DNA from 3 places in the Actinopolymorpha sp. B17G11 genome. Region 1 is predicted to be linked to each of the others. Evidence: riboswitches for the same ligand, from Rfam matches in the RefSeq annotation. Region 1 holds a riboswitch; each other region holds the start of a gene.
The links. A riboswitch is a leader RNA that binds a small molecule or an ion and turns the genes downstream of it on or off. The one in region 1 is predicted to bind cyclic di-AMP.
Positions count from the first base shown of each region.

Region 2: it holds a riboswitch for cyclic di-AMP, as region 1 does, so the genes downstream of both, ABN028_RS17290 (transglycosylase family protein) here and ABN028_RS13935 (C40 family peptidase) in region 1, are expected to answer to the same signal.
Region 3: it holds a riboswitch for cyclic di-AMP, as region 1 does, so the genes downstream of both, ABN028_RS30660 (transglycosylase family protein) here and ABN028_RS13935 (C40 family peptidase) in region 1, are expected to answer to the same signal.

Region 1 is NZ_JBEFTW010000011.1:54,721-57,989, forward strand. It holds gene ABN028_RS13925 (NYN domain-containing protein) at 1-1,314, shown strand, start outside; gene ABN028_RS13930 (hypothetical protein) at 1,446-1,718, shown strand; cyclic di-AMP (ydaO/yuaA leader) riboswitch at 1,904-2,078, shown strand; gene ABN028_RS13935 (C40 family peptidase) at 2,092-3,123, shown strand; gene ABN028_RS13940 (gluzincin family metallopeptidase) at 3,217-3,269, shown strand, end outside.
Region 2 is NZ_JBEFTW010000015.1:127,156-130,424, reverse strand. It holds gene ABN028_RS17295 (LacI family DNA-binding transcriptional regulator) at 1-588, opposite strand, end outside; gene ABN028_RS17290 (transglycosylase family protein) at 858-1,586, opposite strand; cyclic di-AMP (ydaO/yuaA leader) riboswitch at 1,591-1,754, opposite strand; gene ABN028_RS17285 (phosphatase domain-containing protein) at 1,917-2,462, opposite strand; gene ABN028_RS17280 (metallophosphoesterase family protein) at 2,611-3,269, shown strand, end outside.
Region 3 is NZ_JBEFTW010000043.1:47,578-50,846, forward strand. It holds gene ABN028_RS30650 (tautomerase family protein) at 178-381, shown strand; gene ABN028_RS30655 (hypothetical protein) at 488-952, opposite strand; cyclic di-AMP (ydaO/yuaA leader) riboswitch at 1,771-1,932, shown strand; gene ABN028_RS30660 (transglycosylase family protein) at 1,940-3,157, shown strand.

The DNA.
Region 1 (3,269 bases):
CCAGCCGAGCCGGCAGGGTCGGGCGAAGGTGACCTGTCCCGGCCCTTGCCGGAACAGGTGCGCCAGCGCGTCGTCCTTCTCGCCTCCGACGCGCTCGGTGTGCTCCCCGCCGCTGCCGTACCTGCCTCGCTACGACCGTTCGCCCGCTTCAAGCCCGAACGCCGGGTCCGCCTGGCGGCGACACCGATCGCGGCCGCAGTCGATGCCGATCCGGCGTTCCGCGAACGTGTCGCCGCCCGCATCACCGAGGCTGTCCCGGACCTGGCGTCTGCGTTGCGCGAGGGACGCCGGCCCGGCGCCGTCGATCCGCTGGAGGCGGCCGCCGCGGCCTACCTGCTGCGCCCGGCCGGCTGGGCGGCGATCGTCGAGGAGGTCATCGACCATCTCGAACAGGAGAGCGCGACCCAGGCCGGGGAGCGGGAGGCCGGTCTTGCCGCCCGACTGCGCGACCAGCTCGCCGCGACACAGGCGAGTGCCCGCCAGGACCGGGAGCGCCTGCGGGCCGAGCTGGCGGCGCTGAAGGAGGAGAACACGACTCTGCGTCGTACGCTCCGGCACACCCGTGACCGGGTGAAGGAGGCCGAGGCGGAGGCGACGCGCAGCGCCGAACTCGCCGCGGAGGCGCGTGAACGGGCGACCGCGGACGTGGCGCGGATGGATGCGGAGGCCCGGCGGCTCCGGTCCCGGCTGGCGGAGGCGGAGTCGGCAGTCGAGTCGGCGCGGCGTACCAGCAGAGAGGATCGCGACCTGGCCGATGCTCGGCTCCGGCTGCTCCTCGACACCCTGGTCGACGCGGCGCAGGGGCTTCGCCGTGAGCTCGCCCTCCCACCACTGCGTTCCCGACCCGCCGACGCGGTGGCGGCCGCGACACCGGCGGCTGGCGGGCAGCTCGCGGGACCGGAGGACGTCGTACCACTCGAGTCGCTGCTGGCACTGCCTCAGGTGCACGTCATCGTCGACGGCTACAACGTGACCAAGACGGCCTGGCCGGCGCTGCCGCTCCAGACCCAGCGGACGAGGCTTCTCACGGCGCTCGGCGGCATCGTCGCCCAGACGGGTGCCGAGGTCACGTGCGTCTTCGACGGGGCGACGCTCGACACCCCACCTCAGCTGGCGGTGCCGCGCGGTGTGCGGGTGAGGTTCAGCCCGGCCGGGGTCACTGCCGATGACGTCATCCGTCAGCTCGCCGCCGCCGAGCCGGAAGGACGTCCCGTCGTCGTGGTGTCGAGTGACCGCGAGATCGCGGACGGCGTGCGGCGGAGCGGAGCCCGACCGGTGCGCGCCGACGCGTTGGTTCGTCTGCTCCAGCGGTGAGCCGGCGGTGAGCCGGCAGGACTGTCGGCGGGCGTGTCTAGCGTCGGTGTCATCGCGTGCGTGCCATGTCAGCGTGGCCGCTCACCAGGCATGACGGAGGACCGATGGACATCGACTGTGACCGTTGCACGATGCGAGGTCGAGGCTGCCACGACTGTGTGGTCACCGTGCTCCTCGGCGGCCCGCCGACCGAGACCGAGCGACCTCGCACGGGTACCGGCCTGCCTGACGGTGCGCTGTCGGTTGCCGGCCTGGCCGGTCTCGACGTGGGCCTGGCAGACGTCGACCTCGACGAAGCTGACCGGACGGCGTTGCGGGTGCTGGCCGATTCCGGCTTGGTGCCACCACTGCCGCGGAGCGCCACCATGGCCGTCACCGGTGATCGGGACCGTCGTCGCGCCTGACGGTGAGTGAGTGACAACATTATGCTGATCTTGTTACTCAATGTGATTGCCCTTACGCAGCGTGCTTCCGCGCGTCTTTTCTCATCCTGACAGCGACACGCCGCCGCGATTTGAAAGATCACGGACCGATCACTAAAGTCGCGCGCCAAGTGTCTGTCCGCTTTGAGCTGACCAGCCCGGTCGGCGCAGATGCTTCGCTTAGTCCCTGTTGGGCATGTATCTGACAGGGAACCGGGGACCCACCATGTACCCGGGGTGAATCGGAGTGCTCGGCCGCACACCAAGCAGCTGAGACCTTCGTAGGGCGACTTCCCGGCCCGAACCCGTCAGCTCACCCGGTAGGCGTCTGAGGAAGGAAGGGGCATCGCTTCTCGTGTCGAATCGCCGCAAGCGTCCCTCAGGGCGTGCGCTGCTCGCTCTCGGCACCGCCACCGCGGCCGTCATCGCGACGGTTCCCGGCTCCAGCTACGCCGAGCCTGCGCCCAGCATCAGCGAGGTCCGTGAGCAGGTCGCACAGCTGTACGAAGAAGCGGAGAAGGTCACCGAGGAGGCCAACGCGCTCGGCGACCAGATGAAGGTCATCGACCGTCGGGTCCGCGCGCTCAACGCCGATGTCTCCCGCCAGCAGAAGCGACTCAACGGACTTCGCGGCGACATCGGCCAGTTCGCCGCCGCCGAATACCGCACGGGTGGTCTCGACACCACCGTGCAACTTCTCGTGGCTGACGACCCCGACGAGTTCCTCGCCCAGATGAGCACCGCGAAGGCCTTCGCCGGCCAGCAGGGCGATCGGCTCCGCCAGCTCCAATCCGAGCAGAAGCGACTCGCCGAGCGGCAGGCGGCCCGGCAGGCCGAGCTCACCCGCTTCCGCGAAGCCAAGGAAGCAGCCAACTCCCGCCGCAAGATCGCCTCCAGCAAGGCAGCCAAGGCACAGTCCCTCCTCGACCGGCTCACCGCCGAGGAGCGCGAACGCCTCGCGGCCGCGGAGGAGCGCGAACGACTCGCCGACCGGTCCTCCCGAGGTGGCGACCGGATTCCCCCTCCGCCACCCGGTGGCACCCGCGGCGCCACCGCCCTCGCCTACGCCCGTCAGCAGGTCGGGGAAACCTACGTCTTCGGTGGCGACGGCCCCGACACCTGGGACTGCTCCGGGCTGACGATGGTCGCGTGGGAACAGGCCGGTGTCTCCCTCCCCCACTCGTCCCGGGAGCAATACGCCGTCTCGGCCAAGATTTCCCGTTCGGAGTTGCAGCCGGGCGATCTCGTCATCTACTACAGCGACATGCACCATGTGGCGATCTATGCCGGCGACGGCATGATTCTGCACGCGTCGAACCCCAGTGATGGCGTGAAGTACAGCGACATGGACGAAATGCCGTACGCCGGCGCGGTCCGGCCAGGTTAGTGACGGTCCGCACCACGTCGAACTCCGTCGACACGGCCTTGTGCCTGCCCATTCCCACGGAAGGGGTGGGGCCCAATTCCGTACGATGCGAGGGTGGCTGATGATCCTTCGCGGCACGCACGCAGGGTGGCCTCGACCCCTGGACG
Region 2 (3,269 bases), on a different contig from region 1:
GTCATCCGGACCGGCGACGTGCGCGATCCTGGTGTGACCGAGCCCGGCGAGGTGGTCGACCACCGCGGTGATGCCCGGCCGGTCGTCGAGACACACTGCTGGAAACGAGGACGGGGTGTCCGGGCGGTTGAGCGTCACGGCGGGCAGACCGAGGTCCTCCACCAGCGCGATCCGCGGATCACCCCGACGGAGGTCGATGAGGAACACGCCGTCCACCCGGGCGTCCTGCGCGAGGCGCCGGTAGCCCTCCTCCTCCGGTGGGCCGGCACCGACCACCTGCAGGACGAGCGCCTGGCCCTGACCGGCGAGCACCGTCTCGACGCCGGCGATGAACGCGGGGAAGAACGGGTCGGACCCGAGAAGTGCCGGCTCCCGTGCGATGACCAACCCCAGAGCGAACGCCCGGGAGACCGAGAGCGACCGCGCCCGCTGGCTCGGCCGCCACCCCAGCGCGTCAGCTGCTTCGAGAATACGTACGCGGGTGGCTTCGGCGACGCCGGGCCGGTCGTTGAGAGCGAACGACACGGCCCCCTTGGAGACGCCGGCACGGCGCGCCACGTCCGCGATCGTGGGGCGCCGCTTGGCCATCACACATCCCGAGGTGAGGATCCGGACATCTGTCGTTCACTGAACCGGTTCAGATCTAAACCGGTTCAGGAACCAGTTGTCAAGGGCGTGCGTCTGTCGTCGGCGAAGGGTCAGTTGTCGAGGGGGAGCTGGCTGCTGGCCGGCCGGGGTGGACCTCGACCGACCTGTGCCCGTCCCGGGGCCGGGAACCTTGGCCAGGAAAGGCGAGCGCCCCACCTGCGGGGGGACAGGCGGGGCGCTCGGTCTGTGGGGCCGCTAGCGGCGCCGGATCAACGCAGCCGAACCTTCTCCTCGGGGAAGATGAGGTCCGGGTCGCCGCTCGAGAGGGAGTCCCGGTTGAGCGACCACAGCGACGGCCATCCGCCGTCGACGTCGTGGGAGATCGCGATGTCCCAGAGCGTGTCGCCGGTACGGATCGTGTAGGTCTCCCGCTCGGAAGGCTTGGTCGCGGTCGTGCCCTCCGAGACCGCGGTGCGCTCCCCGCTGCGGGTTGTCCGGTCAGCCGCCTCGTCGCGAGCGGCATCCTGGTCAGCGGAGTCGTCGCTGGTGGTGTCCTGGCTGGCGGTGTCCTCGCTGGTGTCCGTCGAGGTGGTCGAGTCGCCGGCCTTGTCGCTCTCATCGAGACCGAGTTCGGCCGAGCAGGCGGGCCAGGCGTTCCACCCCTGAACGTCCAGCACCTTCTCCGCGATCTCGATCTGCTCCGCCTTGGTGGCGAGGTCCGCACGTTCGGCGTAGGTCGTACCGCCGAACTCCTCCCAGGTCGTCTGGGCGAACTGCAGGCCGCCGTAGTAGCCGTTGCCGGTGTTGATCTGCCAGTCACCGCTGCTCTCGCACTGAGCGAGACGATCCCAGGTGTCGGTCGTCGCGGCCTGAGCCAGGCCGGTGAATCCGACGACGGGCACGGCGGCCGCCACACCGGTGAGCGCGGCGGTCTTCGTCACCTTCTTTGCGGTCCTGCTGGGTCGGCTCGCGCCGCGATGTCGTGCGTTCTTGGGCATGCTGGAGTGCTCCCTCTCGTCGCCTGCGGAGTGAGCTGTCGGGTTCGGGCGAGAGGAATGCCCGGCCGCACGAAAGCGGCTTCACCCCAAGGACCCTCGTAGCCTGCGCGGGTCCGTCGTTGGTTCCTCCGACTCCGCCCTCTCGATGGAAATCGGCCTTACGACACCGCTGGGCGGAGCTCGGCGAAGCGGGTCGTAATCGCGCCTGGCGCGGCGCGACCGGACAGACTCTAACGGTGTGGCCAATTCGTTAACAATCACCGATCGCGGACTATTGGCGCGGTCATTACCACCGAAACCCATGGAAAATCGGGCGATCCGGGCTGTGCGTCAGGTTCGTCCGTCGCCCTCCTGGGCCTCACGCAAAGTCCGTTTCGCACCGTTGTCATCCGTTCCGTCGACAAATGCCCAGCTCGCCTGGAAGACGGAGAATCCTGCGGCCTTCACCGCGGCGCACACCTCCGGGTCGTCGTCGACGACGACAGCCACGGGAGCGGCCGCGGCGAGCCGGCGGACCACTCCGAGCTTGACCTGTCGGGCCGGGCGGCGGTCCCCGTCACGGCGCAGGTGGAGGGGCCCCGACGGTGCGTCGTGCCTGGCCAGCCACCGTTCGGTCGTATGCCGGAGCCGTTCGGGACGGCCGGACAGGTAGACCACCTCGTGCTCGGAGGCGAGCCTCCGGGCGACGGCAAGACCCTCGGCGAACGGCGGGTCGCCGGCCGCGGCAGCGAAGAACGCGTCCCAGTCTTTCGGCCGTCGTTCCACATGCCGTAGCCGATGTCGGACATCGGCCAGGACACCGTCGATGTCGACGACGGCGTACGCACGTCCGGAGGCGGGAGGCACGTCCGGCGGAGTGGGCTGCTGGTCCGGCATGCGGAGAAGCCTTCCAGGTCGGCCAGCCGCTTCGTACCCGCGCTGACCCCTTGGGCTGGCGCTCGGGAGTTCGGAGCCGCTCGTGCCGCCGGTTGCGGGCGTGGCGGCGCGCGCATCGTCGGCGGTCCCCGCTAGCGTGCGGTACATCATGGCGATCACCTCTGCGATGACTCGTCCCGGCCCGCAGGGCACGCCTGTCACCTTCGTGCACACCAGCGACTGGCAGCTCGGCATGATGCGGCGGTTTCTCGGTCCCGAGGCCGGCGCGCGCTACAGCCAGGCCCGCATCGACGCCATCGAGCGGATCGGTGCCGTGGCGCGCGAGCACAAGGCCGCATTCGTGGTGGTGGCCGGTGACGTCTTCGACGCCAACCAGGTCGACCGGCAGGTGGTCTCGCGCGCCTGTGACGCCCTTCGCGCCATCGCGTGTCCGGTGCTGATGGTGCCGGGCAACCATGACTCCCTCGAGCCCGGCACGGTCTGGTCCAGCCCGATGCTGGCGGCGCACCTTCCCAGCCAGGTCGAGATCCTCACCGACTCCACACCCCGCCGGCCGGTCGCCGGTGTCGAGGTGGTCGGTGTTCCCTGGCGTACGCGCCGGTCGGTGAGCGATCCGCTGGGCGCGGTGGAGGGGTGGGCGGAGGTTCCGGACGCCGGCGCCGTGCGGATTCTCGTCGGTCACGGCCAGGTCGAGTCGCTCGCGGCCAGCTCGGGTGACCCGGCCCTGATCCGGCTGGAACCGCTGCAGCAGGCGATCGAGGAGAGTCGGCTGCACTACGTCGCGCTCGGGGACCGGCACTCGCTCAC
Region 3 (3,269 bases), on a different contig from region 1:
CCTCAGCATGGTCCTCGACCACTTGCAGGCTACGACTGCTCCGCAACCCGCCGCGTGGGTGTCCCGTCCACCATGCTGCCAGTCCTACGCCGGTCCCGCGACCAGGAATGTCCCGGCTGCCCGGTTGGTTGGGTCATCGGCGAGAACCCGACCGAAAGTCCGATTCGAGGAGGCCCCATGCCGTACGTCAATGTCCGGATCACCCGCGACGGCGCCACCGCCGAGCAGAAGGCCGAGTTGATCAAGGGCGTGACCGACCTGCTCGTGCGGGTCCTCGACAAGGATCCGGCGCGGACCTTCGTCGTGATCGACGAGGTGGACACGGACAACTGGGGCGTCGGAGGGATCTCCGTCAGCGAGTTCCGCCGGAACAGCACTTGACGGTACGCACGACGCGATCCATCACCCGGTTCGACCACGGCATGGGTGCCACTGCGGCAGGTGCCGACAGGTGGCGCTGCGATCAGGACCCCGGCGACGCCGGACGTCAGGCGCCCTTCGCCGTGTCGACGGCTTCGGCCACTTCGGCGTCTTCCGCGTCTTCGGCGTCTTCCGCGTCTTCGGCGTCTTCGGCGTCTTCGGCCGTGAGCTGGAACACCCGGGACTTGGAGATCCCCAGGATGCGAGCGGCGTCGCGTCCCGGCATCCCGACGCCACGCAGGAGCCTGGCGGCCCGACGCAGCGACAGCATGCGCTCGTGATGCGCTTCCTGCTCCTCGCGGGCATGCGTGTCCGCGGCGTCCAGGGCGTCGGCCACCTCATCCGGGAGCAACCAGTCGACCCGCATGTCGACCGCTGAAGCATCCCCCCCGGATGCTTCAGCGATCAGGCGGGCGGCGACGGAGGTCACCTCGTCCCATGACTTCGCGGCCGCCGCTCCCACACCGTCGACACGGATCACCCAGGCGCTGGCGTCCGGCATGTACTCGGCCGACACGTCGAACGTGGCCACGGCCAACCCCCCTTTTGCTCTCCCGTGCAGGGGCCCGCCCCCCGTAAGCGGGCCCCGCTGGCGACGCACGCTGGTCCCGCACCGTTCCCGCCGGCAGATCCCCCTGGATGTGAACCGGTTGCACGACCAACTGGACGAGAGGAAATTATCTTCCTCGCCGACTGGCGTCCAGCGGCCTGGACGTCAGGCGAGCAATCCCATTGCCCTCTCGTTGACCAGAGATTTGGCCGAAACCGCAAATCCTTCGAGCGCCGCGACCGGAAGGACTTCCAGAGGGGTCTTCAAACGGGTGACATGTCCGGTAAGAGAGAAAATCTTCCGAAGAACACGAAATGGCAACGATTGGCGATGCGGGTGCCACCTTGAAGAGACCCCGGCGGGCTGCGGTCGCCAGGACGAGCGGCAAGTTGGCGAGCGCGCCCACTCCCACCTCGGGGCCAAATGTGATCTGCATCACATGGCAGGTTCCACCGCTATCGATCATAGTAGGCGGCGGAATCCGCGAAGTCAGCCGTCGGTAGGGAGCCACAAATCGGGCTATTTCTTGCTATGAGGTATTCGTTCAATCCCCAACGGGCCTGAGGTCAAGAAGGTCTTTCTCGCAGAACGTACGCGGCAATGCGCCTAACGTGCGTCGCCATCATCGCCACGGGATGCCGGACACGCGCGGGCCGGAATTCTGGCGTACTACGACGCGCGATCGTAGCTGATGGTGACGAGGTCACTGGATAGGAACAAAGATCCTCTGTTAGGACTATCTCACCATCGATCGTGCCTATCCGGGCGCGTGACGACCCGCTTCGCCGAGCTCCGCCCAGTGGTGTCGTGTCCCCATCTCGGTTGGGCGGAGACGGAGGACCCAACGTGAGTGGAACCCCATCGCTGGTGGGGTTCTGGGGTTAAGCCGCCGTCACAGGCAGGCCGGGCATTCCTCTCGCCCGAACCCGACAGCTAACTCCGCGGGCGACGAGAGGGAACGGATCCTGCATGCCCTATAAGGCAAAACACCGCGGCACCACCCGGCGCCGAAAAGTGGCGAAGAAAGTCACCAGGACAGCCGCACTCACCGGCGTCGCCGCGGCGGTACCCATGGTCGGTTTCGCGGCACCTGCGCACGCCGCCACGGCCGACACCTGGAATCGCCTCGCGCAGTGCGAGAGTAGCGGCGACTGGAGCATCAACACCGGCAACGGCTATTACGGCGGCCTGCAGTTCGCCGGTCCCACCTGGCGTGAGTTCGGCGGCACGAAATATGCGTCCCGCGCAGACCTCGCGACCAGGGCCGAACAGATTGCCATCGCCGAGAAGGTTCTCGACGTCCAGGGCTGGAACGCCTGGCCCGCCTGCTCCCGCAAGCTCGGCCTCGACGAGGGCGACAAGGCAGGGAGCGCGGGGAGTCCCTCCAGCACCAAGACCACCAAACAGCAGCGAGCCCGGGACGGCGCGAGCGCGCGCGCCGCCAGGTCCGCCCGCGCCGCTCGGTCGGCGCCGAAGTCGGCACCGGCGCGCAAGCCGGCAGCGGGCACCTATGTGGTCCGGCCGGGCGACACCCTCTCCGGCATCGCCCGGGCGAACCGGGTGCCGGGCGGCTGGAGTGCGCTGTGGAAGATCAACCGTGGTGTGATCGGATCGAACCCGGACCTGATCCTCCCCGACGCCCGGCTGCGTCTCGTGGGCAAGGCCAGCCCGGCGAACGGTCGCGCTCCCAGCAAGAAGAGCTCGGCGCGCGACGCGGGCGCCCAACGGTCGTCGCGGTCCTCTGACCGGTCGTCGGACCAGCAGGCCGCGAAGCCAGCAGCCAAGGGTTGGGTCCTGCCACTCACGTCGTACCGCCTGACCGCGCGGTTCGGGCAGAGCGGGAGCAACTGGTCGTCATCGCACCACGGGCTCGACTTCGGCGCCAGCAGTGGTTCGCCGATCCGCGCCGTCGGAGCAGGTCGGATCGTCAGCGCGGGATGGGACGGCGCCTACGGCAACCGGATCAAGGTCCGGCACGCCGACGGCACCGTCACCCTTTACGCGCACATGTCCCGCCTGGCACGGACCTCGGGCGAGGTCGGCGCCGGGACCGTGATCGGTTACGTCGGCGCCACCGGCAACGCGACTGGCCCGCACCTGCACCTCGAGGTCCGGCCCAACGGGGGCGGTCTGAACACCGCGATCGACCCGTACGCCTGGCTCGAGAGCAAGGGCCTGCGCCCCTGAGTCGAGGAGTTCCTCCCCCGTGGCAATTCGCCTCACGGGGGAGGAATTCCGCATGAGGCCTTATGTCGGTGTCGCTCGGGTCATCAGACCACGAATTTCTGCCAGACGGCAC